DNA from 2 places in the Pseudoalteromonas sp. MT33b genome. Region 1 is predicted to be linked to the other one. Evidence: predicted binding sites of a transcription regulator. Region 1 holds the regulator's gene; the other holds the start of a gene.

Region 1 (14,898 bases):
TGTAATCGGTTTACGGCGTCTGATACGGACATTTTGTAGTAATAAAATAATGCCCGTAATACAAAATAATACGCTACTTGCGGCAAAGCTAATTAGTAATGGGTTGTTGAAATTTTCTCGTTCATCATAATCCATGATATGCAGCATCCAGAAAAAGTCAAAAATGCGCCACAAGGTGCTACGAACAGTAATGACTTTACCGGAGTCGCCTTCTAAATAAACGGTTGTATTTAACCAATCGTTATAGCTCACTTGCCACACATTGGAGCGGTGACCGACTTCTCTCGCTCCTTTTTCTAGTAACTGCGCACCCGCGACATCCGCCTTGATGAGTAAGTGTGCATTGGCATTGGCAATAATTTCAGTTTTAGTTGGTGTGCTCATAGCACGACCTGATTGACCGTCAAAGTTAAACACGCCTTTATTAGTCGTCACTTCGATGATGGGAGTGGTTAAAAAATGACGGTATTGAATGCTATCAATTTGCTGAAATTGTTTGGTTATTTGGTCAAGAGAAGCGGGGTAATCATGCAAGGTAAATGGATTATCTAAGCTACGGTTGGCTAAATGTTTACCATGTACTTTTTGAAGGGGGATGGAGCTCATTACTAAGCCCCCTAATAACCAAAAAAAGAGTTGTATGGCGAGTAAGTAACCCAGCCACTTATGCCCTTTACGGGCATATTTAAATACGCGCTTATTCATTGATTACCTCTTATTATTTTTTTATTGGGCAGCGGTATAGACAGAGCGACTCAACGCTCTTGCAGCATTTACTGTATTCTAAATTTGGTTTATGTACAAAACTGAGTTAAAGTTTCAGAGATATCAATAGAGGGTAAAAACGAGAGTATGTCGGAAATTCAATTTTTAAATGTAGATCTGGAACTTGAATCAAAACACGATATGAGTGCGCTGGTAGCTGATTTAAAGAAAAACGCCATGGTTTTACATTACGACCAAGATGAATACCGTCAATTAGCACGTATTGAAGCCGCGGCTGATATCAGCACACCAGATAAAGCTATCAACCAATTATGTGAACTTATAGAGTCGTGCTCACGCAATGCATTAAAGCAATGGTTGTCTTGCTCAAAGCGTACTTTCGATATTGGGTTTGAGTCGGGTGACTCACCTAAATGTTTTAATCAAGCCCTGCACGCAGACACCTTATTACGTATTTCAGCGATTGGCGCAGGGCTCGAAATTACTATTTATCCTGTTGAGCGTTAATCACTAACGCTTGACTACCGCTGCGGTCATTCGTGATACGCAGCATAGTTCACCTGCCGCATTCGTTATTTTAATTTCCCATACAGATGTTCGCTTACCTAAGTGCAGTGGCTTTGCCGTGGCTGTTAAGAGGCCTTTTCGAGAGGCTTTAATGTGATTGGCATTTATTTCTTGGCCAACAGCATAATATGCGGTGAAGTCGACCACAAAATTGGCTGCATAACTTGCTACAGTCTCTGCTAAAACAACATTAGCACCACCATGGACCATCCCCATAGGGTTATGATGCTCTGGAATAGCGGGCATAGTGGCCACTAAATAATCGTCGCCGATTTCGGTTATTTCAATGCCCATTGTTTTCATTAATGTGCCTTGCCCAGTAATACCCTGTTCGAGTTCTTTACATAATTCGAGGGTGAATGGTTGATACCAAATGCTCATTGTGTTTCCTTTGCAAACTAACTTCTTAAGTGAAATATCGGTATACAATATGGTATCTATCCCCACCGTTCAATGCTTGTTTTTTATCATGAGAGGAAGGGGAATTTAAATTTGCGATTTTCAGATAACTGTATATACTCACAGTTAAATGTACTGTATGGAAAACCAGTTGTATGCGCCCATTAACAAAACGCCAATCGCAAATTTTAGAACTTATTAAAGTATTTATTAAAGACACTGGTATGCCACCTACGCGTGCTGAAATAGCGCAAACATTGGGATTTAAAAGTGCCAATGCCGCTGAAGAGCATCTAAAAGCACTGGCAAAAAAAGGCATGATTAAAATGAAGCCTGGAGCAAGCCGAGGCATTCAATTAGTCGAAGAAGACGAGCCAGAACAGCTTGGCTTACCACTGATTGGGCGTGTTGCCGCGGGTGAACCTATTTTGGCGCAAGAGCATGTAGAAAGCCATTGTCAGGTTGACCCTGCATTGTTTAAACCCGCTGCAGACTTCTTATTGCGAGTTAACGGCATGAGTATGAAAGACATTGGCATCATGGATGGTGACTTACTGGCAGTACACAAAACGCAAGTTGCAGAAAATGGCCAAGTTGTTGTGGCACGTGTCGATGACGATGTGACTGTAAAGCGCTTAGAAAAAGCAGGACGTAAAGTATTTTTGCATGCTGAAAATGAAGAATTTGCCCCGATTGAAGTGGACTTAGAGCATGAGTCATTTAATATTGAAGGCTTAGCGGTTGGGGTTATTCGCAACGCTGATTGGATGTAGCTTTTTATATTACGCGTTAATCGTTACAAGCAGAGTAATTACTTTATCTGCTTTGCTAAACTTTTTTGAAACAACGCACCAAATTGATTCAATTTGGTGCGTTGTTTGTTTTTGACCGTTTACCTAAGATTTGTTAACCCTTACTTTCTACATAAAGCCTTATACGGCGCAGTTTTCCTTTCTTTTTAAGTTTTTATACTTGCCTTAAGTATTAATTAACGCGCTGATTATAGTTGTTATTTTTGCACCAAAATAAACATTTATTACCACAAAAACTTGCTTATTGCTCATTTTTTAACTAATTGGTTAAGTACATTGTATTAACACCTATTTACGAAAAAGACACACAACAAATGTGTAAGGGGGTTAAACAATGAGTGTGTCGTTCACTGCGTCGTGATGATACACAGACCCAAGCTGTTTGTAGATGACACATCAACCATCGATTGGTTTGGGTATTTAAACAATAAAAAAAACGAATGGGCACCAGCTGTAACGCCTTTTCGCTTTGCGTCTTGCAATAGCATTAAAAGGAGCTGTCACATGGGTAAACTGCGTTACACCTTGTGGCTTATATTGGTAGCACTTCCGCAACTTGCTTTGGCAAATAGCCAATTCAATATGCGTAAAGGTGTCACTGATATAAGTAATAATGTTTATGAATTACATATGACGATATTTATTATCTGTTGTGTGATTGGCATCATCGTATTTGCGGTGATGTTTTGGGCTTTGATACATCATCGTAAGTCTAAAGGGGCAAAGCCTGCCCAATTCCATGAAAGCACGAAGGTCGAGATACTTTGGACTGCTATTCCATTTGTGATCTTAATCGCTATGGCAATCCCTGCCACCAAAACGCTTATTGCCATGGAAGATGCTTCAAAAGCAGATATTACAATCAAAGTAACAGGGTCGCAGTGGAAGTGGCACTATGAATACATGGGAGAAGATATTGCTTTCTATTCGATTTTAGCGACACCGAAAGATCAAATAGATAATCAAGCCGAAAAAACAGAGCACTACCTACTCGAAGTCGACAAACCTCTGGTGTTACCAATCAACAAAAAAGTACGTTTTTTAATGACCTCTGATGATGTAATACATTCTTGGTGGGTTCCTGATTTTGCCGTGAAAAAAGATGCCAATCCCGGCTTTATTAATGAAGCATGGACACGCATTAACGAGCCCGGTATGTACCGTGGTCAATGCGCAGAGTTATGTGGTAAAGACCATGGTTTTATGCCGGTGGTTGTTGAGGCATTGCCAGAAGATGAGTTTGCGACTTGGCTTGCAGACGCAAAACAAGCGAAAGAACAAGCCGCTGCTGCAGATGCCGCATTACTTGATCAAACTCTTTCGAAAGATGAATTAGTTGTTTTAGGCGAACAAGTCTATATGGCCAGCTGCGCAGCCTGCCATCAGCCCACTGGCATGGGATTGCCGGGTGTATTTCCAGCCTTAAAAGGCAGCCCAATCGTGTTGGGCGATGTGAACGATCATATTGATATTGTTTTACATGGTAAGCCAGGTACAGCGATGCAAGCGTTTGATAAACAGCTTTCAATAAAACAACTTGCAGCAGTCATCACTTATAAACGCAATGCGTGGGGTAACAATACCGGTGATGTCATTCAACCGAGTCAGATTCAAGCAGCAATTGATGCAGCAGCGGAGGCGAACTAATGAGTAACGTTATTAATGAGCAAGCCACTGAGCATGCGCATCACGACCACCATCATCCAGCGAAAGGTTTCAAGCGTTGGTTATATACAACCAACCATAAAGACATAGGTAGTTTGTACCTGATCTTCTCGTTGACGATGTTTTTAATTGGCGGCGCCATGGCTATGGTGATCCGTGCTGAATTATTCCAACCTGGTTTACAATTGGTTGATCCTCACTTTTTTAACCAAATGACCACAGTACATGGGTTGATCATGGTATTTGGGGCTGTGATGCCCGCCTTTACAGGGCTTGCAAACTGGATGGTACCTATGATGATAGGTGCGCCAGATATGGCCTTACCACGAATGAACAACTGGAGCTTTTGGATTTTACCTTTTGCCTTCCTTATTTTATTGGCATCGCTGCTTATGCCCGGTGGTGGTCCCGCTTTTGGTTGGACGTTCTATGCACCGCTTTCAACGACTTACAGTAACGATAATACCGCGCTGTTTGTGTTTGCAGTGCATATTATGGGTATTAGCTCAATTATGGGCGCTATCAATGTCATTGTGACAATTGTAAACCTTAGAGCGCCGGGTATGACATGGATGAAACTGCCTCTATTTGTATGGACGTGGCTGATCACGGCTTTCTTACTGATTGCTGTTATGCCCGTGCTGGCAGGTGCCGTGACAATGGTATTGACCGATAAGTACTTTGCGACCAGCTTTTTTGATGCTGCTGGTGGCGGAGATCCGGTGATGTTCCAGCATATTTTCTGGTTCTTTGGTCACCCTGAAGTCTACATTATGATCTTACCGGCGTTCGGTATTATCTCAACGATTGTGCCGACCTTTTCGCGCAAAAAATTATTCGGCTATGCGTCCATGGTGTATGCAACCTCATCAATAGCACTCTTAAGCTTTATTGTTTGGGCACACCACATGTTTACGACAGGTATGCCGGTTGCTGGCGAATTGTTCTTTATGTACGCGACGATGCTGATTTCGGTGCCAACTGGGGTAAAAGTGTTTAACTGGGTGGCAACAATGTGGCGAGGCTCTATTAGCTTTGAAATACCCATGATGTTTGCAATCGCCTTTATTGTGTTATTTACGTTAGGTGGTTTTTCGGGGCTTATGCTTGCTATTACACCGGCCGATTTTCAGTATCATGACACCTACTTTGTGGTTGCCCACTTCCATTATGTATTAGTTACAGGTGCTGTGTTCTCCATTATGGCTGGGGCCTATTATTGGCTGCCGAAGTGGACGGGCAATATGTATAACGAGACCTTGGCTAAATGGCACTTTTGGTTATCGCTTGTTAGCGTTAACGTGCTGTTTTTCCCAATGCACTTTGTGGGGCTTGCAGGTATGCCCCGCCGTATTCCAGATTACGCACTTCAATTTGCTGATTTCAATGCCATCATCAGTATCGGTGGGTTTGCGTTTGGTTTATCGCAACTGCTGTTTGTTTTAGTGGTCTTTAAGTGTGCCAGAGGCGGCGAAAAAGCCCCCGCTAAAGTATGGGATGGCGCTGAAGGATTAGAGTGGGAAGTTGACTCACCAGCACCGTATCACACCTTTGAGACGCCACCGGAGATTAAGTAATGAATCACGCACCTTTGCTTAAAAAGCTGTTGTTAGCATGTTTAGCTATGTTTGCATTTGCCTTCGCATTGGTGCCGCTTTATGACGTGTTTTGTGATGTTACGGGCCTCAATGGTAAACCCTCACTTGAACAAGCCAAAGTCAGTGAGCATGTAAATACTGAACGTCAGGTTGATGTGAGTTTTACAACTCATGCGCAAAGTGGCGCCCCATTCAAAGTGGAGTCTGAGCAGTACAGCGTCGCTGTGCAGCCAGGCGCCATGCGAGAAGTTAAGTTTAGTGCTAAAAATACCAGTAATACTGACAAGGTAATGCAAGCTATCCCAAGTGTTTCACCCGGTAAAGCAGCAAAGTATCTACATAAAATTGCTTGTTTTTGTTTTGATCAACAGCCGTTAAAAGCAGGAGAAGAAGTGGAATTCACTTTACTGTTTTATGTTGATACTGAACTACCCTATGACGTGGAAGAGCTAACATTGTCGTACACCGTGTTTGATATTAGCGGGCAAGTTGTGGCCAAGAACGATTAAGCCGCCAAGCTAATTGCTAATTAGGAGCAAACAAAATGAATCAAAATTACGAAAAATATTATGTGCCAGCCGAGAGTCCTTGGCCAATTGTTGGGGCTGTCGCAATGTTTTTAATTGCAGTAGGCGCAGGCCTCACTGTAATGCAAGTAAACGGCGAAGGAAACAGTGGTCAGTTCGTCTTATATCTTGGTATTGCGATCCTCATATATATGGTTTTTAGTTGGTTTAAAAACGTGATTGAAGAGTCGCACAAAGGGTTATATTCAGCACAAATGGATCGCTCATTCAGACAAGGTATGAGTTGGTTTATTTTTTCTGAAGTGATGTTTTTTATGGCGTTCTTTGGGGCATTATTTTACGCCCGCATGATCTCGGTACCTTGGTTAGGTGGTGCGGGGAATAATGCCATGACCAACGAGGTACTTTGGCCTTCATTTGAGGCCGTATGGCCATTGTTGACAACCCCTGCGGGAGAGACAACACAAGCAATGGGTTGGCAAGGCTTACCGCTGATTAATACCCTTATTCTATTAACTTCATCGGTCACTATCCACTTTGCGCATGTTGCCATAGAAAACAATAAGCGGGGGGCACTCAAAACGTTCTTATCACTCACTGTGTTGCTTGGTGTGGTGTTTTTGGCTCTGCAAGTTTATGAGTATATGCATGCATACCAAGACTTGGGTCTAACCCTTGATGCGGGAGTGTATGGCAATACCTTCTTTTTGCTGACCGGCTTTCACGGCATGCATGTGACCTTAGGGACGATTATTTTATTTGTGGTACTGCTGCGAATTTTTAAAGGTCACTTTACCAGTGAAAAGCATTTTGCCTTTCAAGCTGCGGCTTGGTACTGGCACTTTGTTGATGTGGTGTGGTTGTGTTTATTTGTATTTGTGTACGTGCTGTAGCGTTATGAATTGGCGATGGGTTAGTGTGAATAAAGCCCAGTTTTAATGCCGCAATAATGATGATCAGTACCATGGCAGAGAAAAACACTCGTCGACCTAAATAGTGAGACATAGGTCGCGAGTGTTGCTTAGTAGACATCATCACAAATAGCGCCCGAAACAGATTAAACACTATATATAACAATAACAGTGTAATGATGATTTTTATCATTTTAGGTTTCCTAGATGCAGTTGATTTTAAGGCGTAAACAAAAGCTTAGCTCAATTATTGCAATTTGCGTTGTGTCACTTGCGGTGCTGGTGTGTTTACGGCTGAGTGTGTGGCAGTATCAACGTGGTGAGCAAAAACAACAGCAATTAAGCCAGCTTGAGCAGTCAGAACAGCAAGGTGTAATGGACTGGCAGGCATTTCAATTATTACCTAATCAGGTTGATAAAACAGGTTTAAAGCTGACTTTGAATGGGCTCATCAATACGCAGCGTTATTGGCTGTTAGATAATCAGATTTACCAAGGACAAGTAGGATACGACCTACTTGCTGCTGTAAAAATTAATGATGATATAGCGCCTGTCATTGTTAATTTCGGCTGGTTGAAGGCACCGGTTGATCGTAGTCAACTCCCCACCGTAAATTGGCCTCAACCTTCACACATATCTACCACAGTGCAACTCAAACAAGGTCAGCTGCAAGGCTTTACGCTAGCAGATGAAATTGGCGCTGAAGCTGGCTGGCCTAAGCGTATTCAAGCAATTGATTTAGACATTTTTAGTCGTCAACTAGCGCAACCTCTGCAACCGTTTTTAGCCTACCGCCTTGCAGCTGATGACATAGCGACTCCTCATTACGAAAGTGTGGTGATGGGGCCAGACAAGCATTATGCCTACGCTGTGCAGTGGCTGCTCATTGGTGCGGCCTGTGTTGTTATAGCTTATTTTGCGATGAGAAGGAGACGTAATGAAAGTTAATCCACTTAGTTTATTTGCTCTATGTTGCTTTGTGCCACTGGCGTTAGCGTATACAGCATTGAAACTTGATTGGCTGCCCAGCGGTTCAAGTAATTACGGGGAGCTGTTAGAAACAGAAGTAAAGCTTGCAAATTGGCAGCAGGGCGATCCGAAACCATGGACGATTGCGCTTAACTACCCAAAAAGCTGTTACTCGGTTTGTGAAGCCCAGTTAGCTAGCTTAGACAACCTTCATATTGCCTTGGGTAAGAATCAGCAAAAGGTTGATGTTGCCGTTCTTACAAATCAGCAAGATATAGCCACTAGTTGGCGACAATTAGATGAAAACTCAGCGCTTAAAGCGGGAGATTTATATTTGGTCGATCATATGGGCTTGGTGGTACTGCACTATCCTTACACTGATGAGCCAGAACAAAACAGATTAATTCAAAAAGGGTTACTGAAAGATCTAAAAAAACTACTTAATTATGCGCGTTCAAGTTAAAGCTCAGTAAGGATGCAAAAGATGTATAAAAATTATAAATATTTAGTCTTAATTACGTGTTTTATGTCGGTGTTAGTCGTTGGACTGGGGGCTTATACACGGCTCAGTGATGCAGGTTTAGGCTGCCCGGACTGGCCCGGTTGCTATGGGTTTTTAACGGTGCCAAAGCACGAAACAGCATTACTACATGTTGAACAAAACTACCCAGATATGATGTTTGAAGCGGCAAAAGCGTGGAAAGAAATGATCCATCGTTATTTTGCCGGTGCGCTTGGGTTATTTATTTTGGCTTTGTTTGCTTTGGCTTGGTTAAAACGCCAATACCCAACTACCCCAGTTAAGTTAACGTTACTGCTCCTTTTATTAGTGGTATTTCAAGCCGCGCTAGGTATGTGGACCGTTACCATGAACTTACAACCTTTAGTGGTGATGGGGCATTTGCTTGGGGGGTTCAGTATTTTGTCTTTAGTGTTCTTGTTGTACTTGAGGCTAACCACAAAACCCATTGTGGGTGGGGATGCGGGAGCTCGGCCATATTACCGATTAGCCTTGATTGGCTTAGTCGTTTTGATACTTCAGATTGCCTTAGGAGGGTGGCTTGCGGCTAATTATGCGGCACCGCACTGCAATGGGTTGCCATTGTGCAGTTATGCTCAACCTTTCTCGTTAAAGAGCGTTTTTCAACTGCCACTTGAACACAGTACTTATGAGTATGGTGTTTTATCGCAGCAGGCACGTATGTCTATTCACTTATTACACCGTATTTGGGCCCTTGTTACCTGTGTTGTATTGGCACTCATTATGTGGCGTATCTATTCGCACTCTTATTCTCGAAAAATAAAGCATTGCACGGTCACCGTGTTAATAGCCTTACTGTGTCAAATCTGTTTAGGCCTTGCGGTTGTTCATTGGCATTTCCCTTTAAGCGTAGCGCTTGCTCATAACTTAATGGCAGCCATGTTGTTATTAACAATGGTTAGACTATGTTTCCACTTAAAAGCAAGAACTTAGGAGGCGATAATGGCCTTAACATTACGTACTGAAAAATCAATATTTTCTCATGGTCATGCGTTGTTAAAAGACTATCTTGCGATTAGCAAATTTAAAGTCGTTGCGATGCTTGTTCTCACCGCATGGGTCGGTTTAGCACTTGCTCCTGATATGGGGCGAGGTCTTTTTGTTCAATTGGCAAGCTTGTTGGGTATAGGTTTACTTTCAGCCGCTGCTGCGGTGATTAATCATGTTGTTGATAGTGAAATTGATAGCAAGATGGCGCGCACTCGCCACCGTCCTGTCGCTAAGGGGCGTTTGAGCAAGCAACATGCTTTAAGTTTTGCAGCTGCTATTGGTACTGCAGGCTTTATGATGTTGATCATTTGGGCAAACACCTTAACGGCGATACTGACACTTTTTGCGTTAGTGGGTTATGCATTTATTTACACTTCTTTTTTAAAGCGTGCCACACCCCAAAATATTGTTATAGGGGGGCTGGCCGGTGCTATGCCACCCTTATTAGGGTGGGTGTCTGAAACGGGTCATATGGCGGCAGCGCCTTGGCTACTTGTTATGATTATTTTTACCTGGACTCCGCCTCACTTCTGGGCGTTAGCGATTGCGCGTAAAAGTGACTATGAGCGCGCAAAAATTCCGATGTTACCCGTTACTCATGGTATCGAATTTTGCAAAACATGTGTGGTCGCTTACTCTGTTTTACTGGCATTGGTGTGTGTATTACCTTATTTAATTGGTATGTCAGGGGGCATATACTTAATGGCGGCAAGTGCGTTAAATGCCATTTTCGTTTATAAAGCATTAAAACTAAAACTGGGTGGGAAAGATGATACCGCGATGGACTTATTTCGTTTTTCAATTGTGCATTTAATGCTACTCTTTATCGCCTTATTTATTGATAAATGGTTGCTTTTATGACGCGTTTTTTAGTGGCACTTTGTTTGGGAGTGGTGTTTTTTTTAACGGGCTGTAGCCCCGAAAAATCACCTCCCGATGTGGATGCGCTGGTGTATCAGCAAGCCAAGCCTGTTAAGTCATTTACATTGATTGATCAGCATGGCGACACCGCCGATAATAGTCGCTTCAAAGGTCATTGGAATTTAGTCTTTTTAGGTTACACAAGTTGCCCTGATATTTGCCCAATGACGTTGGCTAAATTGACCAGTGTGCAACAGCAGCTGAGCCAAGATTACACGGTACAAGTGTGGTTTGTAGCGGTTGATCCAAAACGAGATACCACCGCAAAACGCAAAGCCTATATTGATTATTTTAACCCTGATTTTTTAGCCGTATCAGGCCCTCATAAACAGCTCTTTCCCTTTGTTAGAGATTTAGGGCTCATTTACGCGATTAATGACAGTGATGAGCAAGAATATGCTGTTGATCACAGTGCGTCAGTCGTGATGGTTGACCCCGATGGCGCGGTACGCGCAATTTTCAAGCCCGAGTTTAAACAGGGCAATGTTCCGCTTATTAACGCCAGTACGTTAACAGAAGAGTTTAAAAAAATTGCAGATTATTATCACTAAGTATCTGTATAGACAAGTGTGATTATTTTCGAGGGAGCGATTGCTCCCTTTTTTGATTTCAACATGTAAGCTACTAAAAAATTTTACAATTTTTTAATTCAATTAATGGCAATTTTAATAACTCGGTCTAAGCTTTTGTTATGAATTGTTTTAAGCAGGGAAAGTGCCAGTAATGTTGAAGCTTCCTACTGAATTAGCCATCACTCAAGTCGAATCACTACATCAAGATTTGTTGCAAGAGTTGTCAGCAAACGATGATATTTGCCTTGATATTAGTGAGGTGACTCGTGCCGATACGGCCTCAATTCAGCTGTTATGTTCATTACAAAAGCATTTGCTTTCAGTCCAACACAAAATTATTTGGGTAGGCGAAAGCAAGCCGTTGCAAGAGGCAATAAATAGTTTGGGCTTAAGTCATTATCTTGTACTTGAGAATACCAATTAAGAGGTTTTTATGAAAAGAATTTTAGCTGTTGATGACTCTGCATCTATGCGACAAATGGTAGGTTTTACGCTAAAAAAAGCAGGCTTTGAAGTCACGGAGGCAAAAGATGGCAGTGAGGCGTTGAACATAGCTAAACAGCAAGGTTTCGATGCCGTTATATCCGATGTGAATATGCCAGTGATGGATGGTATTACGCTCATACGTGAATTACGTAGTTTACCAAACTATAAATTTACCCCTTTATTGATGCTAACGACCGAGTCTGGCCTTGATAAAAAATCCGAAGGAAAAGCAGCGGGGGCAACGGGATGGATTGTTAAACCATTTAATCCTGAGCAATTGTTAGCGGTTTTAAAAAAAGTGATTCGCTAACAATAGGAGCGGGGCATGAGTATAGATCTAAGCCAATTTTATGAAGTGTTTTTCGAAGAAAGCTTTGAAGGACTGGATGCTATGGAGGCTGAGTTATTAAACTTAGTTCCGGGCGAAGAAGACTCAGAAACAATCAACACTATTTTTCGCGCCGCGCATTCTATTAAAGGGGGCAGTGGTACATTTGGCTTTAATTCTGTTGCTGATTTTACCCATGTTTTAGAAACGCTGTTAGACCAAATTCGGGAAGGTTCACGAGATTTAACGGCCGAACATGTAAACTTATTACTAAAATCAGTGGATTGTTTACGAGCTTTACTTAGAGCATTGCAAGCAGAGCAGCAACCCGACTTAACCGAAGCGGATGAACTGCGAATCAAATTCGAAGAAATACTCGGTATGCGTGCGGCAAGTAAAGTGGCAGAGCCTGTGCAGGAGCCACTAAGCGAAAACAGTATTAATACTTTCCAAATCGATTTTAAACCACATCATCACTTATTTAAAACCGGCAATGAACCGCTGTACATGATCAGTGAATTAGCTGAGTTAGGTGACTTAGAAACTCAAGCGTTTCAAGATGCTGTTCCTGATATTACCGATCTCGCCCCCGAAGATTGCTTTTTGTCGTGGCGTTTTTTCTTAACCACAGAAAAAGACCAGAGTTGTATCGAAGAAATTTTCGAATGGGTTGAGGATGATGCCGATATTACGATTACCTTATGCGGCGGTTTATTTGGTGATGAAGTCGCTGTGAACGCGGCGCCATCAACGCAGGTCGAGACTGACAACAAAAATGAAAAAGCAGCCACCAAGCCCGATGCCGAAGTAAAGAAAGTCTCTGCTGTAAAATCAACAACAACCAACACCGAATCCACCTCAATCCGTGTTGGAATTGATAAAGTTGACTCCTTAATCAACATGGTTGGTGAGTTAGTCATCACACAAGCTATGCTGACTCAATTAGGTGAGCAAGAAATTACTGAAGCCACGATTGCATCGTTGCAAGAGGGGCTGGCTCAACTGGCACATAACACCCGCGATTTACAAGAAAGTGTTATGCGAATCAGAATGTTGCCTATTAGTTTTGTGTTCAGTCGCTTTCCTCGTTTAGTCCGTGATATTTCGCAAAAACTAGACAAACAAGTCGAACTGAAACTACTTGGTGAGCAAACTGAGTTAGATAAAACGGTGATGGAGAAGATTTCTGACCCGATGGTGCATTTGGTTAGAAACTCGCTTGATCATGGCCTTGAAACGGTCGATAAACGTGTTGCTGCCGGTAAAAATCCGGTTGGTACCGTGACGCTTAATGCCTTTCATCAAGGTGGTAATATTGTCATTGAAATTATGGATGACGGACAAGGCCTCAATACCACCAAAATACGCGAAAAAGCCATTAAAAATGGCTTGATATCAGAAGCAGACGATCTATCTGATAATGAAGTTAACGAACTAATTTTCTTACCCGGCTTTTCAACGGCTGACCAAGTGAGCGACTTGTCGGGTCGCGGTGTTGGTATGGATGTGGTTAGACGAAATATTGAAGCCTTGAGTGGTTCCGTTGAAGTGTCGTCTGCCCCAGGTGTTGGTTCAACGTTCACCATTCGCTTACCACTCACGCTGGCTATATTAGATGGTCAACTTGTTCGTGTGGCTGAGCATACCTACATTATTCCACTTATTTCGATTATTGAATCGTTGCAAATCGATATCACGAAGGTCAGTCGAGTTGGAAAAGATTTGGATGTGTTGCGGCTACGCGATGAATACATCCCGATTTTACGTCTATACAGTATTTTTAATCATCAAGGTGCGATTGAAACACTGGATAAAACCTTACTGGTGGTGGTGGAAAGTGATAACCAAAAAATTGGTTTATTGGTTGATGACTTATTATCCCAGCAACAGGTTGTTATTAAGAGCTTAGAGGCGAATTATCAAAAGGTCGATGGCGTCTCAGGGGCAACAATCTTAGGGGATGGCCGCGTTTCACTCATTGTTGATATTAGTGGCTTAATTAAGTTATCAGGGCTTAGAAAGCCCGGCAGTCAAGAGCTAATAATAGAGTCAAAAGCTAACTTGGAGGCGTCATGATTGCAGCACACGATGACCTACATAATAAGCTGAATATTGAGCAAGACCAAGATGTTAAACAGTTTCTAACCTTCTTTATGGCTGAAGAAGAGTACGGTGTAGATATTTTAACTGTGCAAGAAATACGCAGTTGGGAAGAAATAACGGTTATTCCAAACTCACCCGATTTCGTCAAGGGGGTGATCAACTTACGTGGCACGATAGTGCCTATTGTTGATTTGCGGTTGCGATTTGGTATTCCGGCTATTGAGTATGGGCCACTCACCGTGGTGATTGTACTGAAAGTAGAGTTAGAGAATGCAAGTAAAATTATGGGCATCGTTGTTGATGCTGTTTCGGATGTCTATAGCATTGCTGAGCATGAGGCAAAAGCAGTGCCACATCTATCTGACTCAGATAACGCACAGTACGTTGCGGGGTTAGTAAATGTGGGTGAAAAAATGGTCGCGTTACTCGACCTACAAAAAACAATGGACATTTAATTGGGTAGATTAACAAGAAGGTGAAGGGTATGGGATGGTTTAGCAGTCCTAAAAATGTTGAGTCAAATAATGATTTGGTTGTTGCAGCATTAAATAAATCGCTTGCAGTGATTGAGTTTCAACCGTCTGGGTCGATCATTACTGCCAATGCAAATTTTTTAAATGCCATGGGCTATCGGCTAGAAGAAGTTCAGGGTCAACATCATTCAATGTTTATTGCAGAAGAAGATGCACAAAGTCCCGAATACCAACAGTTTTGGCAGCGCTTGCGCAGCGGTGAATTTATTTCGGATGAATTTAAACGGTTCGGTAAAAACGGCAAAGAAAT
Region 2 (14,898 bases), 380 kb from region 1:
TGTTTAAGACGTAGTAGTAACTAGAGGTTTTTGAACGGTGGGGCAACTTCAACCGCAAAAAAATGTGTATGCAGTTATCGATTTAGGATCAAACAGCTTCCATATGCTGATTGCCAAATCGATGGCTGGCGGCCTACAAACTATTGGCCGAGTCAAACGCAAAGTAAGGCTAGCAGCAGGACTTGATGAAAACAATGTTCTAAGTACTGAAGCCATGCAACGAGGCTGGGAATGCCTCGCCTTGTTCGCTGAACGTTTACAAGATATACCAAAGAAAAATATCACCATTGTTGCAACCGCAACACTGCGCCTTGCTATTAATGCCGATGTATTTCAACAAAAAGCTGAGAAAATCCTTGGCCATAAAATCAATGTTATAAGTGGCGAGTTAGAAGCAAAGACTATCTATAAAGGGGTTGCTCATACGTCTTCATGTGGTGGTCGACAGCTGGTTATTGATATTGGTGGAGCAAGCACTGAGGTTGTCATTGGAAAAGGTTTTGACGCGTTGCATTATAAGAGCCTCAACATGGGGTGTGTCACTTTCCTTGAGCGCTATTTCAAAGATCAAAAGCTGAGTAACAAAAATTTCAATACCGCTATTAAAGCAGCGCGAGATGTTGTTGAAGATATTGTACCTGAATATAAAGCTGCTGGATGGGAGATTGCCAGTGGTGCATCCGGTACAGTTCAAGCCATTCAAGAGATTATGGTTGCGCAAAACCAGGATGAGTTACTAACGCTAGATAAACTGTTAGCAATTAAAGAACAGTCAGTCACGTTTGACACCATTGCTGATCTTGAATTACCTGGTCTTAGTGAAGAGCGTCGTTTGGTGTTTGTATCTGGACTTGCAATTCTTATTGCTTTATTTGAATCGTTAGAAATAAAGCAAATGGGGCTTGCGCGCGGTGCATTGCGTGAAGGTGTGTTATATAGCATGGTGCCTGAGCTACATAATCATGATATTCGCAAACGCACCGTTGATGGTTTAATGAATCGTTACCATGTTGATCAAAAACAAGCGTGCCGAGTAGCGCAACTTGCGGAACAACTGGCAATAAGTGTAATGAACCAATGGCAATCAATGGATAGTAATGCGATTGCACTGTTAAAGACTGTGGCTAAATTGCATGAGATTGGTTTGCTAATCGAATATAAGCTTTACCATAAACATACGGCCTATATATTAGAAAACACAGACATGCCTGGCTTTTCACAGTCAGAGCATAAACTTATTACAGCAGTAGCGAATGGACACAGGGCTGATCTTGCAAAAAATAGCTTTGCATATCTAGGGTGTAATGAGCAATTAGCTGAATGCTTAACACGTATCATTCGGATCGCAGTGATCTTATCGATGCGTCGCCAAGACGATGTATTACCAGCGCTAGGTCTAAGTGTAGATAAAAATGCGCTTATACTGACATTTGATAGTGATTGGTTAAAATATCACCCACTAATGGCAAGTGAGCTACAACTAGAGTCCAAGTTACAAGCGAAAGCTGGTTGGAAGCTCATAATCAAATAACTAAAAAAGGCCCTTCAGGGCCTTTTTTAGTATTGTTTTTACCCGTTTCGTTCGTATTTTGCACGAACAGTCATTTTTTTCATAAAAACGTAAAAAAACAGTTGATCTGAATTCGGATCTCCCTATAATGCGACCCCACTGAGACGGCAGACTGCAACGCTTAGCGAGGCAAGAGCAACTCAGAGTGTTAAGTAAAACTTAGTTTCGAAAAATTAAATTTTCTCAAAAGTAAGTATTGACAAAAAAATAGGAAAGCGTAATATACGCAGCCCTAGCGAGTTAAAGTGAAACGCTTTAATCGCAACGTTCTTTAACAATATAAAGCAATCATCTGTGTGGGCACTCGTACAGATTGAGTTCTAACAGTCGAGCTACTTAGGTAGTAAGACAGACAAATTTAGAGTCTCAATTGAACTGAGTGACCAACGGAAATAAGTTTACTTATTTCAGCACAGTCAATTCAACATCGAAAGATGTTAAATAAATTCAGAATTCATTGAGCATGTCCGCTCCCTTATGGGAAGGACAGAAAAAACTTTTAATTGAAGAGTTTGATCATGGCTCAGATTGAACGCTGGCGGCAGGCCTAACACATGCAAGTCGAGCGGTAACAGAGAGTAGCTTGCTACTCTGCTGACGAGCGGCGGACGGGTGAGTAATGCTTGGGAATGTACCTTATGGTGGGGGACAACAGTTGGAAACGACTGCTAATACCGCATAATGTCTTCGGACCAAAGCGGGGGACCTTCGGGCCTCGCGCCATAAGATCAGCCCAAGTGGGATTAGCTAGTTGGTGAGGTAATGGCTCACCAAGGCGACGATCCCTAGCTGGTTTGAGAGGATGATCAGCCACACTGGGACTGAGACACGGCCCAGACTCCTACGGGAGGCAGCAGTGGGGAATATTGCACAATGGGCGCAAGCCTGATGCAGCCATGCCGCGTGTGTGAAGAAGGCCTTCGGGTTGTAAAGCACTTTCAGTAAGGAGGAAAGGTTGGATGTTAATAGCATTCAGCTGTGACGTTACTTACAGAAGAAGCACCGGCTAACTCCGTGCCAGCAGCCGCGGTAATACGGAGGGTGCGAGCGTTAATCGGAATTACTGGGCGTAAAGCGTACGCAGGCGGTTTGTTAAGCGAGATGTGAAAGCCCCGGGCTCAACCTGGGAACTGCATTTCGAACTGGCAAACTAGAGTGTGATAGAGGGTGGTAGAATTTCAGGTGTAGCGGTGAAATGCGTAGAGATCTGAAGGAATACCGATGGCGAAGGCAGCCACCTGGGTCAACACTGACGCTCATGTACGAAAGCGTGGGGAGCAAACAGGATTAGATACCCTGGTAGTCCACGCCGTAAACGATGTCTACTAGAAGCTCGGTTCCTCGGAACTGTTTTTCAAAGCTAACGCATTAAGTAGACCGCCTGGGGAGTACGGCCGCAAGGTTAAAACTCAAATGAATTGACGGGGGCCCGCACAAGCGGTGGAGCATGTGGTTTAATTCGATGCAACGCGAAGAACCTTACCTACACTTGACATACAGAGAACTTACCAGAGATGGTTTGGTGCCTTCGGGAACTCTGATACAGGTGCTGCATGGCTGTCGTCAGCTCGTGTTGTGAGATGTTGGGTTAAGTCCCGCAACGAGCGCAACCCCTATCCTTAGTTGCCAGCGATTCGGTCGGGAACTCTAAGGAGACTGCCGGTGATAAACCGGAGGAAGGTGGGGACGACGTCAAGTCATCATGGCCCTTACGTGTAGGGCTACACACGTGCTACAATGGCGCATACAGAGTGCTGCGAACCTGCGAGGGTAAGCGAATCACTTAAAGTGCGTCGTAGTCCGGATTGGAGTCTGCAACTCGACTCCATGAAGTCGGAATCGCTAGTAATCGCGTATCAGAATGACGCGGTGAATACGTTCCCGGGCCTTGTACACACCGCCCGTCACACCATGGGAGTGGGTTGCTCCAGAAGTGGATAGTCTAACCTTCGGGGGACGTTCACCACGGAGTGATTCATGACTGGGGTGAAGTCGTAACAAGGTAGCCCTAGGGGAACCTGGGGCTGGATCACCTCCTTATACGATTTAGAACTTATTTGTTCGTAGTGTCCACACAGATGATTGTTAGTTAGTAAAGCCGTTGGCTTCACTAATTAATATGCTCTTTAAAAATTTGGAAAGCTGATAATAAAATTCTGATGAATGACAATTGTTATTTATCAAGAGTTTTCAAAAGTAAAAATATGCCAATTAATTGAAAAATTAATCGGTATCTACTTTAGTATTCTCATCATTATTTGATGAATTAACTTCTGGCGAAGTTAACAGCTGTCACTAACAAAGACCCGTTTGGGTTGTATGGTTAAGTGACTAAGCGTACACGGTGGATGCCTTGGCAGTTGGAGGCGATGAAGGACGTATTAACTTGCGATAAGCCTAGTCAAGCTAGTAAAAAGCACTTGAGACTAGGATTTCCGAATGGGGAAACCCACCTGCTTGCAGGTATCTTGCACTGAATACATAGGTGTAAGAGGCGAACGCGGAGAACTGAAACATCTAAGTACCCGTAGGAACAGAAATCAACCGAGATTCCGGAAGTAGCGGCGAGCGAAACCGGACCAGCCCTTAAGCTTATTATGTGTTAGTGGAACATTCTGGAAAGTATGACGATACAGGGTGATAGTCCCGTACACGAAAATGCATCTTAAGTGAAATCGAGTAGGTCGGAGCACGTGAAACTTTGACTGAATATAGGTGGACCATCATCTAAGGCTAAATACTCCCAACTGACCGATAGTGAACCAGTACCGTGAGGGAAAGGCGAAAAGAACCCCTGTGAGGGGAGTGAAATAGAACCTGAAACCGTGTACGTACAAGCAGTAGGAGCCCACTTGTTGGGTGACTGCGTACCTTTTGTATAATGGGTCAGCGACTTATATTTTGTAGCGAGGTTAACCGATTAGGGTAGCCGTAGGGAAACCGAGTCTTAACTGGGCGTTGAGTTGCAAGGTATAGACCCGAAACCCGGTGATCTAGCCATGGGCAGGTTGAAGGTTGAGTAACATCAACTGGAGGACCGAACCCACTAACGTTGAAAAGTTAGGGGATGACCTGTGGCTAGGAGTGAAAGGCTAATCAAACCGGGAGATAGCTGGTTCTCCCCGAAATCTATTTAGGTAGAGCCTCGGACGAATACTTACGGGGGTAGAGCACTGTTAAGGCTAGGGGGTCATCCCGACTTACCAACCCTTTGCAAACTCCGAATACCGTAAAGTACTATCCGGGAGACACACGGCGGGTGCTAACGTCCGTCGTGAAGAGGGAAACAACCCAGACCGCCAGCTAAGGTCCCAAAGTCATAGTTAAGTGGGAAACGATGTGGAAAGGCCCAGACAGCCAGGAGGTTGGCTTAGAAGCAGCCACCCTTTAAAGAAAGCGTAATAGCTCACTGGTCGAGTCGGTCTGCGCGGAAGATGTAACGGGGCTAAACTATGCACCGAAGCTGCGGATTCAAAATTTATTTTGAGTGGTAGGGGAGCGTTCTGTAAGCCGTTGAAGGTGTACCGGGAGGTATGCTGGAGGTATCAGAAGTGCGAATGCTGACATGAGTAACGATAATGCGGGTGAAAAACCCGCACGCCGGAAGACCAAGGGTTCCTATCCCATGTTAATCAGGGTAGGGTAAGTCGACCCCTAAGGCGAGGCCGAAAGGCGTAGTCGATGGGAAACGGGTTAATATTCCCGTACTTGGTATAATTGCGATGGGGGGACGGAGCAGGCTAAGCAAGCATGGCGTTGGTTGTCCATGTGAAAGTGAGTAGGTTGAGAGTTTAGGAAAATCCGGACTCTTAAGACTGAGACACGAGACGAGCCACTAAGGTGGTGAAGTTGTTGATGCCATACTTCCAGGAAAAGCCTCTAAGCTTCAGATTATACCGAATCGTACCCCAAACCGACACAGGTGGTCAGGTAGAGAATACTAAGGCGCTTGAGAGAACTCGGGTGAAGGAACTAGGCAAAATCGTACCGTAACTTCGGGAGAAGGTACGCTCCGATTGGTGATGAGACTTGCTCTTTAAGCTGATTGGAGCCGCAGTGACCAGGTGGCTGGGACTGTTTATTAAAAACACAGCACTGTGCAAAATCGCAAGATGACGTATACGGTGTGACACCTGCCCGGTGCCGGAAGGTTAATTGATGGGGTTAGTTTTCGGACGAAGCTCTTGATCGAAGCCCCGGTAAACGGCGGCCGTAACTATAACGGTCCTAAGGTAGCGAAATTCCTTGTCGGGTAAGTTCCGACCTGCACGAATGGTGTAACCATGGCCACGCTGTCTCCACCCGAGACTCAGTGAAATTGAAATCGCAGTGAAGATGCTGTGTACCCGCGGCTAGACGGAAAGACCCCGTGAACCTTTACTACAGCTTGGCACTGAACATTGAACCTACATGTGTAGGATAGGTGGGAGGCTTTGAAGCAGAGACGCTAGTCTTTGTGGAGCCGTCCTTGAAATACCACCCTTGTAGTTTTGATGTTCTAACGTTGGCCCCTGATCGGGGTTACGGACAGTGCCTGGTGGGTAGTTTGACTGGGGCGGTCTCCTCCCAAAGAGTAACGGAGGAGCACGAAGGTTGGCTAAGTACGGTCGGACATCGTACGGTTAGTGTAATGGTAGAAGCCAGCTTAACTGCGAGACAGACACGTCGAGCAGGTACGAAAGTAGGTCATAGTGATCCGGTGGTTCTGAATGGAAGGGCCATCGCTCAACGGATAAAAGGTACTCCGGGGATAACAGGCTGATACCGCCCAAGAGTTCATATCGACGGCGGTGTTTGGCACCTCGATGTCGGCTCATCACATCCTGGGGCTGAAGTCGGTCCCAAGGGTATGGCTGTTCGCCATTTAAAGTGGTACGCGAGCTGGGTTTAGAACGTCGTGAGACAGTTCGGTCCCTATCTGCCGTGGGCGTTTGAGAATTGAGAGGGGTTGCTCCTAGTACGAGAGGACCGGAGTGAACGAACCGCTGGTGTTCGGGTTGTCATGCCAATGGCATTGCCCGGTAGCTACGTTCGGAACTGATAAGCGCTGAAAGCATCTAAGCGCGAAGCAGGCCTCGAGATGAGTTCTCACTAGACTTTTAAAGTCTCTGAAGGGCCGTTGAAGACTACAACGTTGATAGGCAGGATGTGGAAGTGGTGTGAGCCATTAAGCTAACCTGTACTAATTACCCGTGAGGCTTAACCATACAACGCCAAACGCGTTTTATGACAGCGTAACAGACAGAAGTTAGTATACTAAAGTAGATTTACGATTATCAGATTTCCAGATTTTAGTTAATTGCAGATGCGATTAACGACCAGAATATGCTTGGTGACAATAGCGTTTTGGACCCACCTGACTCCATGCCGAACTCAGTAGTGAAACGAAACAGCGCCGATGATAGTGTGGCATTTGCCATGTGAAAGTAGGACATCGCCAGGCTCCTAATTAGAGAAACCCGATTCGAAAGAGTCGGGTTTTTTGTTGCCTGTAGAAAAATAAAATACCCAACCAAGACCCCTACGACCTATATCTTTGTAAGCATCGTGTGGCATTGACCATGTGAAAGTAGGACATCCTACTGCGTAGCGCACCATGGCTCCTAATTAGAGAAACCCGTTGCAGCAATGCAGCGGGTTTTTTGCGTTCAGGGCTAAATCGTCCAGTATCATACTGAGATTGCATACAGAGATAAAAAGGCGCATAAGCGCAAGGTGAAAAGACGTAGGAGGCACTTTAGTGCCGAAGTGTCTGATATGCCCTTCATGCATAACCCCTGACATTCACGGCTAAAGCCGTTCCCACGCTTCTTAATCACAATGACAGAAGTGCAAGGGGCTCTAAATCGCTCATTTCACTTCTGGCTCAAATAATTAGGACGTAGAGGCACTTGAGTGCCGAAAGTGTCTGATATGCCCTTCATGCATAACCACTGATATTCACGGCTATAGCTGTTCCAACGAGATAGTGATTCATTGCTAGTTATTAAAACAAGCCATATTCTTCGGTCTCTTCGGCTTCATGGCGCATTAAATGCTCAGGGCGGAATATGGCGCTAGGATCGAGTAACAAACTATGCTTGTTTTTCATTTTGATTAAACCACGCATCATATTTTTAGTTTGAGGATCTACATCAAAACCTACGGAGGTAAGCTTATCAAGCGGTTTAATATCCTCTTTCTTTACATTGATATTGTCTTCTACCTTGTCAACGAGGAGGCCTATATGAGGTGTTACGCCATCTTTAGTGGTAAAGATTATGATAGGCTTGTAATCCAGAATAATCTGCTCTCTTGCAGACTCAAACAAGCGTATTAACTGATTAAACACTTGGCGCTTCTTTTCTTCAAATAAACGAATAACGTTCTCTTTTGTCATTGTTTTTTGAAGGTCTAAGAATTCACGCGCCATGGCGTGCAATTCTCTGTGGGGGGTGTCGAACTTATCGAGGATATTTTGCAGGTCTTCGTTGTCAGTTTTAAAGCTGTTGTACCATCGGCCAAAATCGCATTTATCCGGATCAATTGTGTTTGTGAAGGCTGCGCCTGTGAGCAGGCTATGCTCTAGTGCGCTCAACCATTGTTGGTGATCTTTTTCTTTTTCAACCAATAAGTCAGTGAGCTCAGCATTTGTCTTATTGGTTGATTGGTTATTAAGTACAATGCCTAAATCAAAGATGGGCGTGGGTGTTTCCATGTAATCTTTTACACCAATGAAGCTTTTATTTTCATTAGGCAAAGATGTCAGGTTATTTTCGTAACGTTCTGTTAGAAGAATATCGAGAATCTTAAGTGAAATGGTCTTTTGCCCAACACGAAAATTAATCAGATCCATATTTCCCTCAAAGCCTTGTTAAGTCTTTAAAGCATAGAACATTATTTCGATTTAGCAGTAGTTAATTTCAATTACTTTTAAAATAGGATCGGTAGATCTTTTTATCCGTGTTGTTTGTCTGATTGTTAAATAAATCGGCAAACTCAGACGTATCACTAAAGAGCTTATTTAGTTCAGTCAGCAAGCATTGATTATTCAACGGTGTTGTGCACTTTTGTGCGGCGCTCACTAACGCAACTGCATTCAAATAGCCTTCAAAAATAATTCTGTTAGGGCTTGTGTTATAGGGCTTGATATCTGCTCTAAATTGCTTGCATAAGGAGTTGTCACACTGATTGGGGTCTGGCACAACCTCCGTTACCATAATAGTACTTGGGTGGTGAATGAGAGAGTATAAATCAAAACTCGACACAAATGATACTGAGGTATAGTCGGGTTTAAAACCTTGCTCGTATCCAGTATTAATAAATTCGGCTAATGGTTGATAAGTGCCTACCATGCATACTGCGGTGACTCCACTAACTTTAAGTTGTTCTAGTGCCTTTGATATCTCTTCGCTATTTCGTTTGAAACGTGCAACTTCAACCGGTACCAAATCGTGTTTTTGCAGTGCCATTATTAAGTTACTTTCAACTAAAAAACCAAACTCATCGGCTTGGATCATCAACCCTATTTTTTTATGCTTGCGCTCCTGAACTAAATAATTAATTTGCTCTATCGCTTCATCTTGATAGCTTGCGCGTAAGTTAAAGACGTTTGGCATTGACTGGTTATGGAGAAAGTCAGCACCAGTAAAAGGCATCAAGAAGGGCACTCGATGTCTATCTAAAAGGGGCTTAATCGCATTTGCAGTCGGTGTACCCATCGAGCCGAAGATAGCGTCTATTTTGTCGTTAAATAAAAATTGTCGCGTGTTTACAACGGTATTTTTAGGCTCATAACCGTCATCAGCAAGAATAAGATCAATATTTTGACCATGTATTCCATCACGTGCATTTACTTTGTTGAAATAGATTGTACTACCCAGTGCTAATTGCTCGCCGATGTGTTTTGCAGGGCCTGTTAGTGCGGTAGACATCCCTAATTTTATAGGTGGCTGTGTATGTTGAGTGTTGCCTATAATAGGCACGAAAAGCAAGCAAATCGCTAGGCGCTTAAGGGTTGCTCTTATTAAGTAAAGTAAACTGGGCATACCAATCGTGTACTGCTTTTTTGAACCGAATGTCGAACTCTTTTTTACCCGTGAAGTGTGCTTCATCAATTACGCTTTTCACATCAATTTGCTGTAATACTAGTCTAATAAGGATCATTTTTGTATCTTGGTCGAGTAAATTTAGACTAATAGGCATGTGCCAAATAAGCTGCCACAGTAAGGGTTGTAATTTAAAGAGTGTAACGTCGTTGTTGAGTAACCTGTCTGCTCTATTAAGCATTTCTGAAGAGCAACCTATTGTTGAATAGCCTGAAAGTAGTTCATCAACTAGTTGCCATGGTAAAGAGTTAAAATGCCCAAATAGTTGCACGGATAGGTCTTGCTTAAATTCTTCTTTTAATTGCTCTGTGACTGCTTTGCTTTGTGTTTTTAATGGCTTAATAACAAGTGCAGCATGTTCTGCAGTGGCTTTATCACGGTTAAAACCTAGCTTTACAAGGCGAAAACCATTTGTTTTCCAAAACCTAACTAATGACGCATTTGCCCCAAAACTTGCACCAAAGAAATCGCACGTACTTAGTTGTTGTTGGCAAAAATCTAATAAGGCAGATCCTATACCTTGTTGGTGGCTCTCTGGTGCTACAGCGATTCTCACAACGCGTGCAGAGTGACCTGTTAGCCACTGCGTATCATGCGTTAACTGAGTTAATGTTTGTGCCATTAAATGCCCTTGCGGGCGGCGTTCGCCTGTTATTACTTGCTCTGCAATATCTTGCGATAGTCCCCCTTCAATTGCGACTAAACAGACGGCTTGTAGGTTTTCTGCTTGTCGGCAAATAAATAAGTGTAATTCAGGTGCATCAAGCAATTGACGTAAATCACTCACACTGGTTTGGTAGTGCGCTAACGCGAGGAGTGCCATAACTTGGCTTAATAAGTGTTCATCACGAATAAGGCGCTCCTTGCTAACCTGCTCGAACTGCAAAGGTAACGAACTAGCGACTTGATTGTATTGCGCATCAAGCAGTAATAAATCGCGTATGGCGTACTCAAGCGGATCATGCTTTGCAAAGCGGATCGGTGCGTCTAAGTTTATTGTCTTTAATGACTTAAACTGGCTGCGCAAATAATGTAAAAAGCGCAGTGTATAACCGCGGCCATTGCCTTCATAACCGACCATGGTGCTAGCAAACACAATACGTGGGTACGAGTGTAAAATTTGCATTAGCATAGGAACAGGGATAGCTGCAGCTTCATCTATAAATAGCAGATCGCATTGAGGTTTTTCATTAAGGAGGTTATCAGGAGCACTATAACTTAGGTTTGCAAGTTGCTTGCAATTGGCTTGCAAAGGGACATTAAGTTGTTCAGCTAAGTGTTTAAATGTGGTTTGCACCGCTTTAACTTGAGTCGCACACAGCAGTATTTTTTTATCCTTTAATGCAGCAGCTGCAAGGCCTAATGCGGCTGATTTTCCTCGCCCTCTATCAGCACTAATTACGAGAGGACGATGTGCGCGACCCTGTGCTGTTTTAATTATTTGCTCAATACACGCCTGTTGTTGAGAAAAGTCAATTAATGCGTGATGTGGGTGTATTGTTTGATATGTCGTTGGCGTGATGTGCTGCTTAAAAATGTGTGTTTGCGACTCTAATAATGTAGTTAGGCGTTCATTAAAGAAACTATGCGTTATTGTTTGTCCAAACGATGTGACGTTTTCAAGCGCAGGATCGACCCATGTTGGGTCATTCGGGAGTAATAAAATAAACACACCACCAGCTTTAACTGTACCGGCAAGCGCGGCTAACTTATCTGCATACAGTCCACTAAAACCATCAAAAATCGCGTGTTGAAACTCTTGTCCAAGAATTTGATGAACATGCTTTGGGAAGACGCTATTTTTTAATTGATGGCAACTGCTAAACACATACGTGTTTGGCAGTGACAGTTGATTGGCAAATGCATAACACCAGGTTGCATCGCCTTGCACCACAATAAGCTGACGATGCTTGGCAATCGTCAGCTCAGTGATGAGCATGCTTAGGTAGTCGTTATAAGGCTTGAAGTCTTGCATACTGAGTAACAAGCCACTTACTGCCTAAATCATCAAAGTTCACTTGAATACGTGACTGTGCACCACTGCCCTCATAATTTAGTACCGTTCCTACACCAAATTTTGCATGTAAAACGCGTTGCCCTAAATTAAAGCCACTGTCTTCAAATGCGGCATGTGTGACTGATGAGCTAAAACGGCCTGCGGCTGGGGGCCTTGAAACTTGTGTTTTGATACGAATTTCCTCAACACAGTCTTCTGGCATTTCGCGCAAGAATCGAGAGGGGCTGTGGTATTTTTCTTGGCCATATAAACGGCGAGTTTCAGCGTGACTAATGTACAGCTTTTCCATCGCTCGGGTCATGCCTACATAACACAAACGGCGCTCTTCTTCTAAGCGACCAGACTCCTCATTACTTTGCTGTGAAGGAAACATGCCTTCTTCAACACCCACCATAAAAACAAGCGGGAACTCAAGGCCTTTTGCTGAATGAAGTGTCATCATTTGCACGGCATCTTCGTGCTCATCGGCTTGACCTTCGCCTGATTCGAGAGAAGTGTACGCAAGAAAGCCTTGCAGTGGTGAGCTGAATTCTTCGTCTTCAGGTAGCTCATATTGGCCACAGGCACTAATGAGCTCTTCTAAGTTTTCTACGCGAGCGCGGCCTTTTTCACCTTTTTCAGCTTGGTACATGGCCATCAATCCTGAAGTTTGAATCGCGTATTTAGCTTGCTCTTCTAAGGTAAGATCACTGATTTTGTCTTCAATGTGCTCAACCAGCTCTAAAAATTTTGTTACTGCACTGGCTGCACGCCCTGATAGATGCTGCTGTTCAATAATGGCTTTTGCAGCATACCACAGAGGAAGAGACTCGTTCCGCGCACAGTCACGAATGTGGCTGAGGGTTTTATCTCCAATGCCACGAGCAGGGGTGTTAATAACGCGCTCAAAGGCGGCATCATCTTGGCGATTACCCACTAAGCGCAGGTACGAAAGGGCGTCTTTAATCTCTTGACGCTCGAAGAAGCGCATGCCGCCATAAATGCGGTATTTAAGCCCTTCTTGTAACATGGCTTCCTCGAGTACACGAGATTGCGCATTGTTACGGTATAGAATCGCGGCATCTTGCAAGGCATTACCAGCATTTAGCCAGCTACGCAGTTTACTGCTTACGAAACGGGCTTCATCTAATTCGTTAAAAGCGGCATACACCGAAATTGGTTCACCCTCGTTACCATCGGTCCAGAGGCTTTTACCCATGCGTTCAGCATTATTTTTAATTAGCGCATTGGAGGCTTTTAATATTGTGGCTGTTGAGCGGTAGTTCTGTTCAAGACGAATGGTTTCGGCTTCGAAGTCGGTTAAAAAGCGTTTAATATTCTCAATACGTGCACCGCGCCAACCATAGATACTTTGGTCATCATCACCTACTATCATAATGCTGTTGGTGTTTCCTGCTAGCAGCTTTAACCAAGCATATTGAATCGTATTGGTATCTTGGAACTCGTCTACCAACATATGAGCAAAACGCTGCTGATAATGACGCAGTAGCGTAGGGTGATTGTTAAGTACTTCGTAGCAGCGTAATAAAATTTCTGCAAAGTCGACCAAACCAGCACGATCACATGCTTCTTGATATGCTGCATAAACTTTCAGCATCATTTGCTCATTGATATCGTAAGCCTGAATATCTTTAGGGCGCAGACCTTCGTCTTTTTTAGCACTGATGTACCAGCTAAACTGTTTCGCTGGCCACTTTTTATCATCGATATTCATTGCTTTAAGTAAGCGTTTGATCATTCGCTGCTGATCGTCTGAATCTAAGATTTGAAAGCTTTCAGGTAATTTTGCTTCACGATGATGTGCACGCAAAATACGGTGAGACAACCCGTGGAAAGTGCCAATCCACATGCCACCAACAGGCGCTTTTAAGGTTTCTTCTACGCGAGAGCGCATCTCTTTTGCAGCTTTATTGGTAAAGGTGACCGCAAAAATACTGTAGGCAGAGGCTTGCTCAACTTGCATTAGCCATGCGATACGATGAACAAGTACTCGAGTTTTACCAGAACCTGCACCAGCAAGTACTAGCATATTTTGCAATGGGGCTGCGACTGCATCCCGTTGTTTGTCATTTAAGCCATCGAGTAATTCAGAAACGTCCATCGTTACGCCTTTTCAATCTATAATGAGAGGAGTATAACAGGTGTTTATGCAAGGCTAAATAAAATACTGTTTTTATAAACAGCTATTTTGGCAAGTTATTAAAATTGCATAATAAAAATTGTGAATTTGACCTATTTGTGGCAAAAAGAACTAAAATAAAAACAGTGTGAAAATTTAACGTGTTGATTTATAAAATATAATAAGTTGGCATGAAGTGTGTTTATAAAAAGTATAATCATCAAAAACTACAGAGGTTAGTATGGCAGAGCAAGGTTCTGGCGGTAATGTAATCGCAGCAATATGTAATATCTTTTTTCCCGGTTTAGGGCAACTGGTGCAAGGTCGTTTGATGGCGGCGATCGCATTTTTCTTAGCGTGGATCATAAGTGGGGTATTAATTTATGTCGCCGTTGGTTTCATATTACTTCCGATTGTATACCTATGGGCAATCATTGATGCCGCGCGTTTCAAGTCGCGACTCTAGCAATTTTTTATATATCTAAACAGCATTAACACTAGCGCCATTGGGCGCTAGTGTTGTTTTTGGCCTTCTGAACTCGCTACTGCATGCCGCAACCGATATAATTACTGCATCAAGAGTTGTGAGTATTTACGATGGAATATCAATTTATCCGCGATCCAATGAGCGGTTTACGTATTAAAATTTCGACTGAACATGCGGTTATCGGTCGTTGGTTGAATGAAGAAATAGGCAAAGAAAAAATAGCGATGGTCCAGGCGCTAATTTCCGCCGTTAAAAATAGCCATGAGCCCTTAACACTGCAAGGCCAAGAAATAGATTTGATTTTGAGTAAGGACGAAGCGTTGTTTGAAGCCCATGCTCTTCATCAAGATAATGAAGATCTCATGGCGTATCAGGATGATGATTTAATGCTTGAAGAAAATGGCTTAAGCAGTGGCTGCGGTTTTGAGGATTTTGTTGATTTAATTGAGTCTTGGCACGCGTTTGCGCAAGGTCGTTAAGCAGGGCTTAAAGCCCTACTTAATTAATCACTCGATAGTGTGTTTATTGTTCGCTCACTGATTTAACTGCGGCTAACAATACGTCTTCTGTTAAACGAACTTTATAATTAGGGTTCGCATACTGAAAGTGGATAAGCCC

Evidence for each region. Region 1 encodes LexA, which represses DNA repair genes until DNA is damaged. Its sites were predicted from a motif close to TACTGTATNNNNATACAGTA; they were not measured.
Region 2: a site for LexA is predicted at 13,840-13,859, ahead of uvrD (DNA helicase II). Genes of this name have one in related genera too.

What each region holds. Positions count from the first base shown of each region.
Region 1 is NZ_CP059831.1:3,335,532-3,350,429, reverse strand. It holds gene H3302_RS15120 (hypothetical protein) at 1-705, opposite strand, end outside; gene H3302_RS15125 (VOC family protein) at 1-5, shown strand, start outside; gene H3302_RS15115 (hypothetical protein) at 853-1,233, shown strand; gene H3302_RS15110 (PaaI family thioesterase) at 1,237-1,674, opposite strand; gene lexA (transcriptional repressor LexA) at 1,848-2,465, shown strand; gene coxB (cytochrome c oxidase subunit II) at 3,009-4,151, shown strand; gene ctaD (cytochrome c oxidase subunit I) at 4,151-5,746, shown strand; gene H3302_RS15090 (cytochrome c oxidase assembly protein) at 5,746-6,276, shown strand; gene H3302_RS15085 (cytochrome c oxidase subunit 3) at 6,312-7,187, shown strand; gene H3302_RS15080 (DUF2909 domain-containing protein) at 7,087-7,398, opposite strand; gene H3302_RS15075 (SURF1 family protein) at 7,413-8,153, shown strand; gene H3302_RS15070 (transmembrane cytochrome oxidase associated protein) at 8,143-8,637, shown strand; gene H3302_RS15065 (heme A synthase) at 8,659-9,648, shown strand; gene cyoE (heme o synthase) at 9,658-10,566, shown strand; gene H3302_RS15055 (SCO family protein) at 10,563-11,177, shown strand; gene H3302_RS15050 (lipid asymmetry maintenance protein MlaB) at 11,350-11,622, shown strand; gene H3302_RS15045 (response regulator) at 11,632-11,994, shown strand; gene H3302_RS15040 (chemotaxis protein CheA) at 12,010-14,088, shown strand; gene H3302_RS15035 (chemotaxis protein CheW) at 14,085-14,570, shown strand; gene H3302_RS15030 (methyl-accepting chemotaxis protein) at 14,600-14,898, shown strand, end outside.
Region 2 is NZ_CP059831.1:133,147-148,044, forward strand. It holds gene gppA (guanosine-5'-triphosphate,3'-diphosphate diphosphatase) at 38-1,531, shown strand; rRNA gene H3302_RS00680 (16S ribosomal RNA) at 2,071-3,610, shown strand; rRNA gene H3302_RS00685 (23S ribosomal RNA) at 3,892-6,777, shown strand; rRNA gene rrf (5S ribosomal RNA) at 6,899-7,013, shown strand; gene H3302_RS00695 (CZB domain-containing protein) at 7,557-8,405, opposite strand; gene H3302_RS00700 (ABC transporter substrate-binding protein) at 8,473-9,483, opposite strand; gene H3302_RS00705 (GNAT family N-acetyltransferase) at 9,560-11,632, opposite strand; gene uvrD (DNA helicase II) at 11,610-13,775, opposite strand; gene H3302_RS00715 (hypothetical protein) at 14,035-14,259, shown strand; gene H3302_RS00720 (YacL family protein) at 14,391-14,759, shown strand; gene H3302_RS00725 (peroxiredoxin-like family protein) at 14,803-14,898, opposite strand, start outside.